Sorangium aterium: one gene and its partner. The protein of the gene in region 2 interacts with the protein of the main gene of each other region in a pairwise test. Links are inferred from orthologs where the notes say so. Each region holds a gene or a part of one and is shown on either strand. Other genes may lie near its edges.

Region 1 (3,941 bases), 500 kb from region 2 along the record:
TCCGTGTCCGGCTCGGGCACCTTCTCCGTCTCGGCGGTGGCCAAGAACCCCGCCGAAGCGGCGGAGATCCACGTCAAGATCGACGCCATCTCCCCCGCGGCGACCCAGGACGCGCCGGCCACCGGCAGCATCAGCTTCTCCTCGGCGAAGACGGGGGGCCAGACCTTCTACTCCGATACCGCGGCCCCGTGTAAGTTCTGGTTCGCGGGCAAGCAGGGGGTCGACGCGGGCAAGATCTGGGTCGGCTTCGAGTGCCCGGCGATGCTGAACGAAGGCGAGATATGCCAGCTCAGGCTGGGCGTCCTGGCCTTCGACAGCTGCGGAGGCTGAACGGCGCTGGCGGCTAGCTGTTGACAGGCGGCGCGCGGGGGGGCGCGCCCCGCGCGTCAGCTCTTCTCGGAGCGCGAGGCCGACACCGCGGGGACCGTCGACCGATCGCCCATGCTGACCTGCTGCGAGTCGGCGGGCGGGCCGATCGTCGCGCTGTTCGGGAGCTCGGCGTCGTCCTGCTCGTCGATCCGGATCACGAGCGCCGTGATGTTGTCCTCTCCGCCGTTCTCGTTCGCCTTGGCGATGAGGCGGCGGCACATCTCCGGGACCTCCTCGGTCGAGCTCACGATGTGGAGGATCTGGTCGTCCGAGAGCATCCCGCTCAGGCCGTCGGAGCAGAGCAGGTAGACATCGCCGGGCTGCGGCTCATCGCTGAGCAGATCCACGGAGACGCTGTCGTGCATCCCGAGCGCGCGGGTGATGACGTTGCGCGGAAGCTCGGCCCGCTGCTCCTCGGTGAGCTCGGGCATCGCCATGATGTAGTCGTTGAACAGCGAGTGATCGCGCGTCAGCTGGCTGATCGAGCCCTTGCGGACACGGTACGCGCGGCTGTCGCCGACGTGGCCGACGTAGATCCGGTTCTTCTTCTTCGAGAAGAGCGCCCCCACGACCGTCGTGCCCATCCCGGCGCAGTCGCGCGACCGGATGCTGCGCTCGAAGATCTGGCGGTTCGCGACCCGGATGCCCGCCTGGAGCCGGTTCTCCTCCTCCGACAGGCTGGTGTCGAAGTGGAATGGCCAGGTGGCGTCCTCCCGCGACGTGGACCGGAAGAAGTCCGCGATCGACTCGGTCGCCAGCTTGCTGGCTACGTCCCCCGCGCGGTGGCCCCCCATGCCGTCCGCGACGATGAACAGATCGTACTCCGACAGGACGGCGTAGCTGTCCTCGTTGTGGTCGCGTTGGAGACCAACGTCCGTCATTCCTGAAGCGATCGCTCGCATAACCTCGGGAATCCTTGAGACGGCTCCGGGCCTTCGGCTTCGAACACCAACCATTTCACGCTAGCGAAAACCTGTCAAGCAGGGCCTCTCGCACCCGAATGGGCGTCTTCAGAGCCTTCTCGCGCCTTCTTGTCACGCCCTCGCACGCCCACTCGCCGACCTTCCCGATCCTACCGACTCCGACCGGGGGGACCGCAAGCCTCTTTTTCACTTCTTTGCTTCACGGGACGGCCCATTGTGAGCTGGGCTGGTCCCGGGCGCGCCTCGCCCCGCGGCGCTCGGACGCGAGCGCCGGCGCGGGCACGGTCGCGGGTCACGCGAGCGCAGGACAGCGAGGCTGCGAGGCATCATCAGGCCGGGCCGGGCTCGGCGCGCGCGGCGTCACGACACGAAGGGCGCTGCCGGCGGGCGACGCCGCCCACCGCGCATCGCGCGCTCCTCGAAGCGCCTGGCCCCATCGCGCGCTGCGGGAGGGGCGGCCGCACGGGGCTCCGGCCTACCAGGCGTCGGTCGCCGACGCCCGCCCGGCCGAGAGCCCGCTCACACGTCCAGGATGTCCTTTTCCTTGCCGGCGATCACCGTGTCGACCAGCTTCGTCCCCTCGGCCACCACGTCGTCGACCTTCTTCTTGGCCCGGTCGGCCTCGTCGCCGCTGACGTCGCCGTCCTTCTCGAGCGAGTCGATCATCTCGTTCGCGTCCCGGCGGTGCTTCCGGATGGCAACTTTACAGTCCTCTCCGTTCTTCTTCGTCAGCTTCACCATCTCCCTGCGCCGCTCCTCCGTCAGCGGCGGGATCGGGAGTCGGATGAGATCCGCGTCCACCTGGGGATTCAGGCCGAGATCGCTCTCCCGGATCGCCTTCTCGATCGCCTTCACCTGGTTCTTCTCCCAGGGCTTGACGCTGATGAGCCGCGGCTCCGGCACGGACACCGTGGCCATCTGCACGATCGGCGTCGGCACGCCGTAGTAGTCGACGCGGATGCCGTCGAGCATGGCCGCGTTCGCGCGCCCGGTGCGCACCTTCGCCAGGTCTCGCCGGAGAGCTTCGATGGCCTTTTCGATCCCGTCGCGCAGCTCCTTGATGACGTCCTCGAGCATGATCCGGCTTCCTCCGTGTGGGGCTCGCCCAGCCCGCCCTCTTCGCGGGCGGGGGCGGAGCTTACCGCGTATTTCCGGGCCGGCGGAGAAATCGATCCGCCCGACCTCGCCGGCGTCGCGGTCGGAAGAGCGCTCGCCTCTGCCTGCCCGGGCGCACGCGGACGCGCGCGCGTCCGCGTGCGCCCGGGCGCCGCCGCGCCGCCCACCCCCGTCGAGCACGCACCTCCGCTGTCGCGATCGTGCCGAGCTGTAGTAACTCTGGGAGGCAGGGCGACCCGATGCGCGATCTGGACTGGAACAGCTTCGACGTCCTCGTCGTCGACGACGAGCAGGACAACCTCGACGCGTTCCGGTTCGCCTTCAGGAAGTCGTTCAAGATCCATTATGCGCTGGGCGGCGACGAGGCCCTCTCGCTCCTCGACCGCCTCGATCCTGCGGTGATCGTGGCGGACCAGCGAATGCCGGGGATGAGCGGTATCGAGTTCCTCAAGCAGGCGAAGGAGCGGCGGCCCGACGCGGCGGGCGTGCTGCTCACCGCCTACGCGGACATGACGGTGCTCATCGACGCGGTCAACTCGGGCGCGGTCGACCGCTACGTCCAGAAGCCCTGGAACTCGAAGGAGCTCGCCGTCATCCTCCGGCAGGCGATCGCGGGGGTCGCCACCCTCCGGGAGAACCGGCGGCTGCGCGAGCAGCTCGCGCAGTACGCGGGCTACCTCGAGCGCGAGCAGCGGGACCCGATCGATTTCGGCGAGATCGCCGGCGAGAGCGAGGCCATGCGCGAGGTCGCCGCCCGGATCGGCGAGGTGGCGAAGGCGGCGACGCACGTGCTGATCGAGGGAGAGGAAGGGGCGGAGAAGGAGGTCGTCGCCCGGGCGATCCACGTGGGCTCCCCGCGGGAAGAGCAGCCGTTCGTCAAGGTGACCTGCGCCGCGTTCCGGGGCGACACGCTCGAGCGCGAGCTGTTTGGCTGGCGGCGAGGCGCCTTCGACGGCGCGTTCGCCGAGCGCGCAGGCCGGCTCGAGCTCGCCCACCGGGGGACGATCTACCTCGACGAGCCGGCGCCGCTCACGCCCTCGCTCCAGGCGAGGCTGCTCCGCGTGCTCACCGACGGCGAGATCGAGCGGCTCGGGTCGACGGAGACCACGCGCGTCGACGTGCGCGTCGTGCTGTCGCTCACGCCCGGCATCGACGAAGCCTGGGCGCGCGCGGGCGTGCTGCCCGAGCTCGTCTCCCGGCTCTCGGTGTTCCCGCTCCGGCTGCCGCCGCTCCGGGAGCGGCGCGAGGACATCCGCGCCCTCGCCGAGCACTTCCTGCGCAAGGTCGCGCGGCGCAACGCCCGCGCGGCCACCGCGCTCTCGGACGAGGCGATCGCGAAGCTCGCGGCGTACGCGTGGCCGGGGAACACGCGGGAGCTGGAGAACGTGGTCGAGCGCGCCGCCATCCTGTCGCGCGGCGACGTGATCCTGCCCGAGCACCTCGCGTTCACGGCGCGCGCGCAGCCGGCCGAGCCGCCCGCGCGCGCGCCCAGGGCCGCCGCGCCGGCGGAGCCGGAGGCGGACCCGGCCGGAA
Region 2 (4,004 bases):
GCCCGGGCGGAGGCCGCGGCAGCCCGACGGCGTCGAGCATGCGATCGTCGATCATCGCGTGGAGGACCGGCGCCCCGAGCGGCCATAGCGCTCTCGGCAGCGCCCAGCCCAGCACGAGGTCCCGCGTCGCGACGGCGAGCCTCCGGTTGTCCTCCGAGAACCGCAGGTGCTCCGCCTCGTAATCGAGGTTGAACCGCTCGAACGCCTCGTAGCTCGGCGGGATATCCTTGATGTTCATCAGCCCCCCGACCTGCTTCCAGTAGTGGTACGCCGCGAGCTTCTCCTTTTCGAGCAGCGCGCGCCAGGCGAAGCGCTCGTTCCAGCGGATGGGCTCGAAGATGAACGTCGACAACGTGTACAGGTACTCGTCGTTCGGGATGGCGTAACGCCCGTGCTGCCGGTTCATGCGCCGCAGCGCCGCCCGGCCGCGGTCGCTGTCGTATCCGTTCTCCAGCATCTCGGAGAGGATGAGGACCGTGTCGTCGTAGCGCTTCTGGGTGCGCTGGAGGAGCTCCCCTGTCTGCACCAGGAGCGGTGTGCCCTTGGCGATCCCGAACACACGGAACAGCGCGAGCTCGAGGGCGTGCTGCGTGTCCCAAGAGAAATCATAGCACGTCGAGAGAAATGCAATCTCCTGATGATCCTTGACCGGATCCAGGTTTGCTTCGATATGGTCGCGGATCGCATAACGCGATCGCGATTCGGGAGGGGCCCAGCGCATGGAAGATCTCCTGATGTGTATCCGCCCGATGACGCGTCCATTTCTATCATGCCTCACGCATCCTGGCGGAAACATCGCTGAACAGATGAAGACGTCGGTCGTGGCGAGCGGGGCGAGACGAGGTGAGGTGCGGTTCACCGTGGAGCGCCGTGATCATGAGCCGTGACGCGGCGGCGGGCCCGCGGCGGGCGAGCCGGCTGGCCAGGCTCCGCGCGGCGAGGCCGCGGGGAGGGCCGCGGAGCGCGGCGACGAGACGCTCGATCAGCTCGGTCTCGCGCTCGGCTTTCGGGCCTGCTTTCGCGCGCCCAGGCGCGTGCGCGGCCTGCGCGAAGGTGGCACGCTAGCGCCGTGCCGCCTGTCATCGACGACATGATCCAGGAGCTCCTTACACGCCATAGGTCGACCGGTCGGGTGGACCTCAACGACATCGCCGAAGTCGTCGACCGGCGGGCGGTCTCGTACGAGGAGGTGGAGTACATCATCGACCGGCTGGAGTCGGAGGGCCTCCGCGTCGCCGAGCCGCTCGATCCGGGCGATGTCGAGGTGCTCCGGGCCGTCCTCGCGAGCGCGAGGCGGCTCGCGGCCGAGCTCGGGCGCACACCCACGATCGGCGAGATCGCGCTGGCCTCGGGCCAGGCCCCGCACACGGTGCGCCGGGCGCTGGAACAAGCGGGGCGTGCCAAGGCTTGTTGAGAGGAGGCGCGCTCGCCGCGCAGGACGCAGCGCGGCAAGCCATGGTGACGCGTGGGCACGACCAGGTGCGCGAGAGGTGGCGAGCGGCGCCAAGCCGCGACAATTCCCGGCAAGTCAGGGCAAGGCGCGGCAAGACCCGCAGAAACGGAACGACGCCAAACAAAACGAAAGCGCTGCGCCGTTGAGTGCAGACTGGAGCTCTACATCAGTGTTACTATGGAGATGGAGGGGTGCTCTGTAGCCGTAGTCGATTGTTTCATCTACGCATCAGGGAAGGAAGGCTGGACCCGATGAACATCACGATCACGTTCCGGCATATGGTGGGTACCGACGCCGTGAAGAAGTACGCCCACGAGAAGGTGGCCAAGCTCCAGAAGTTCCTTAGGCAGGCGATGACGGCGCAGGTCACCCTCTCCGTAGAGGGTCTGACGCATGTCGCCGACGTTCGCATCTCCTCCGGCAGTCTAGCCTTCCATGCGACCGAACGGGGTGAGGACATGTACGCGTCGATCGACACGGTCCACGACAAGCTCGAGCGGCAGATCCGCGATGGAAAGGGACACACCATGGCGCGGAAGCGCGGCGCGACGAGCGCCGGCGAGTACGCCGTGGAGGTGGAGCGCGAAGCGGTGGCCTCGGCGGGGCGCACCCGATCGTAAACCACCGGGCGCTCCGCCGAGGCGCGGCGCGCGAACCGGAGCGAGGGCCGCCGCGCCCGCTGGCGCGGCGCGCTCCCGCCCCGTGAGCCGCCGCTCGCGGGCGAGGCGGCGCGCTCCCTCCGCGTGAGCCGCAGCTCTCGCCGCGGCGGCGAAGGGCGCTCGTCTCTATCGGCTCGCCCCCAGCGCACGCACGACCTGCCCGGAGCGCCGCGGCGGTCGCCCAGCGACCGCGGCGCGAAGATCGCTCCCTCCGGGACGCTCGCCGCGATAGCGTCCTTGAGTCGCGTACCCGAGGTCCCCAGGGTACGATGGCCACATCGGCTCGCTTGGCCCTGGCCGAGCGCCGCGCCGACCGTGCCACGTGCGCCGTTCCAGAGCCCTCTCACCTCGCCCGAGCGCCGAAATCAGCATGCAAGTCCGCGACATCTTGACCGCGCACCAGGTATCCGTCGCCAGCGAGCAGGAGGGGGTCGTCCGCTCGAAGGCGGACGCGCTCCGCCGGCTCGCCGCCCTGCTCGCGACAGGACAGCCGGGGGTCAAGGCCGACGACATCGAGCGGGTGCTCGGCGAGCGCGAGCGCCTGCAGTCCACCGGCGTCGGCAGCGGCGTGGCCATCCCCCACGGCGCGATGGAGGGCGTCGATCGGCTGATCGGCGCGGTCCTGATCTGCCCGAAGCCGATCGACTTCGACGCGATCGACGGGGCGCCGGTGTCGATCCTCGTGGCCGTGATCGGGCCGAAGCGCGCTACGGGCGAGCACCTGAAGACGCTGGCGCGCATCTCCCGTCTGCTGCGGGACGAAAGCTTCAGGCGGCGCCTGCTCGGCGCCTCGACCGGGCGCGCGGCGTTCGAGCTCATCGCCGCCGAGGAAGGGAGGTCGGTGTCATGAGCGGCCCGCGCAGCAGCGGACAGGAAGGGGAAGGAGGCGGCCGGATGCCCCCCTCGACCGGCGGAGGGCGCGCGGACCGCCCCGTCATCGCGGTGCGGAGCCTGATGGCCGACGAGGGGCTCGGCATCGATCTCACGCTCATCGCCGGCGCCGCGGGCCTCGATCGGCCCATCATGAACACCCGCATCCAGAAGTCCGGGCTCGCGCTCGTCGGCCACTTCCACGGCATCGTGCCGACGCGGGTGCAGATCCTCGGGCAGACAGAGCTCTCGTTCCTCCACAAGCTCTCCCGCGAAGACCGGCTCCTGTCGCTGCGCGGCTTCTTCGAGCTCGGCCTGTGCTGCGTCATCGTCACGCAGGGCGATCAGCCGTTCGAGGCGAACGGCTCCGGCATCGGGTTCGTCCCTGTGCCTGAGCTCGCGCAGTGCGCCGAGGAGACCGGGACGCCGCTCCTCGTCTCGGCCGTGCGATCGAGCGCCACGATCACCGCGCTGCACGCGCTGCTCGACGATCGCCTGGCGCCGCGACTGCGCCTGCACGGCGTGCTCGTCGACGTCTTCGGCGTGGGCCTCCTTCTCATGGGGTCGAGCGCGATCGGCAAGAGCGAGTGCGCGCTCGATCTCGTGATGCGCGGCCACCGGCTCGTGGCCGACGACGCCGTGGAGTGCGATTACCGTCCTCCCGGCATGGTCTTCGGGGCCCCGGCGGAGCTCCTCCGGTACCACCTCGAGGTGCGTGGCCTCGGCATCCTCAACGTGAAGGACCTCTTCGGCGTCACGTCGATCCGCGAGCGCAAGCGGATCGACGTCGTGGTGAAGCTGGTCGAGTGGTCGAAGGACACCGAGTACGATCGGCTCGGGCTGGACGAGCGGTACCACACCATCCTCGGCGTGAAGATCCGGGAGCTCGTCATCCCCGTGCGCCCGGGCCGCGACATGGCGTCGATCCTCGAGGTCGCCGCCCGCAACGAGCTCCTGAAGAACGCCGGGTTCCACGCGGCCCGCGAGTTCTTCGGCAACGTCGAGGGCGAGCTGCTCCGCGA

The links.
Region 1: the proteins of hpf (region 2) and frr interact in binary tests that used the Escherichia coli proteins (3 or more experiments, as listed by UniProt). The link is inferred for Sorangium aterium from one-to-one orthologs.

The regions. Positions count from the first base shown.
Region 1 is NZ_JAQNDK010000001.1:3,071,372-3,075,312, forward strand. Bases 591-3,460 are described here. They hold frr (ribosome recycling factor), read right to left. Parts: upstream 2,370-3,460; coding sequence 1,812-2,369; downstream 591-1,811. Other genes in these bases: POL72_RS11270 (Stp1/IreP family PP2C-type Ser/Thr phosphatase), read right to left, coding at 591-1,250; POL72_RS11280 (sigma-54-dependent transcriptional regulator), read left to right, coding at 2,648-3,460. Outside these bases: POL72_RS11265 (hypothetical protein), read left to right, coding at 1-330; more of POL72_RS11270, read right to left, coding at 387-590; more of POL72_RS11280, read left to right, coding at 3,461-3,941. UniProt on the Escherichia coli protein: Responsible for the release of ribosomes from messenger RNA at the termination of protein biosynthesis. May increase the efficiency of translation by recycling ribosomes from one round of translation to another.
Region 2 is NZ_JAQNDK010000001.1:2,569,682-2,573,685, reverse strand. Bases 456-3,388 are described here. They hold hpf (ribosome hibernation-promoting factor, HPF/YfiA family), read left to right. Parts: upstream 456-1,704; coding sequence 1,705-2,073; downstream 2,074-3,388. Other genes in these bases: hprK (HPr(Ser) kinase/phosphatase), read left to right, coding at 3,007-3,388; POL72_RS09355 (PTS sugar transporter subunit IIA), read left to right, coding at 2,483-2,962; POL72_RS09365 (sigma-70 domain-containing protein), read left to right, coding at 1,070-1,414; POL72_RS09370 (oxygenase MpaB family protein), read right to left, coding at 456-721. Also shown: more of POL72_RS09370, read right to left, coding at 1-455; more of hprK, read left to right, coding at 3,389-4,004.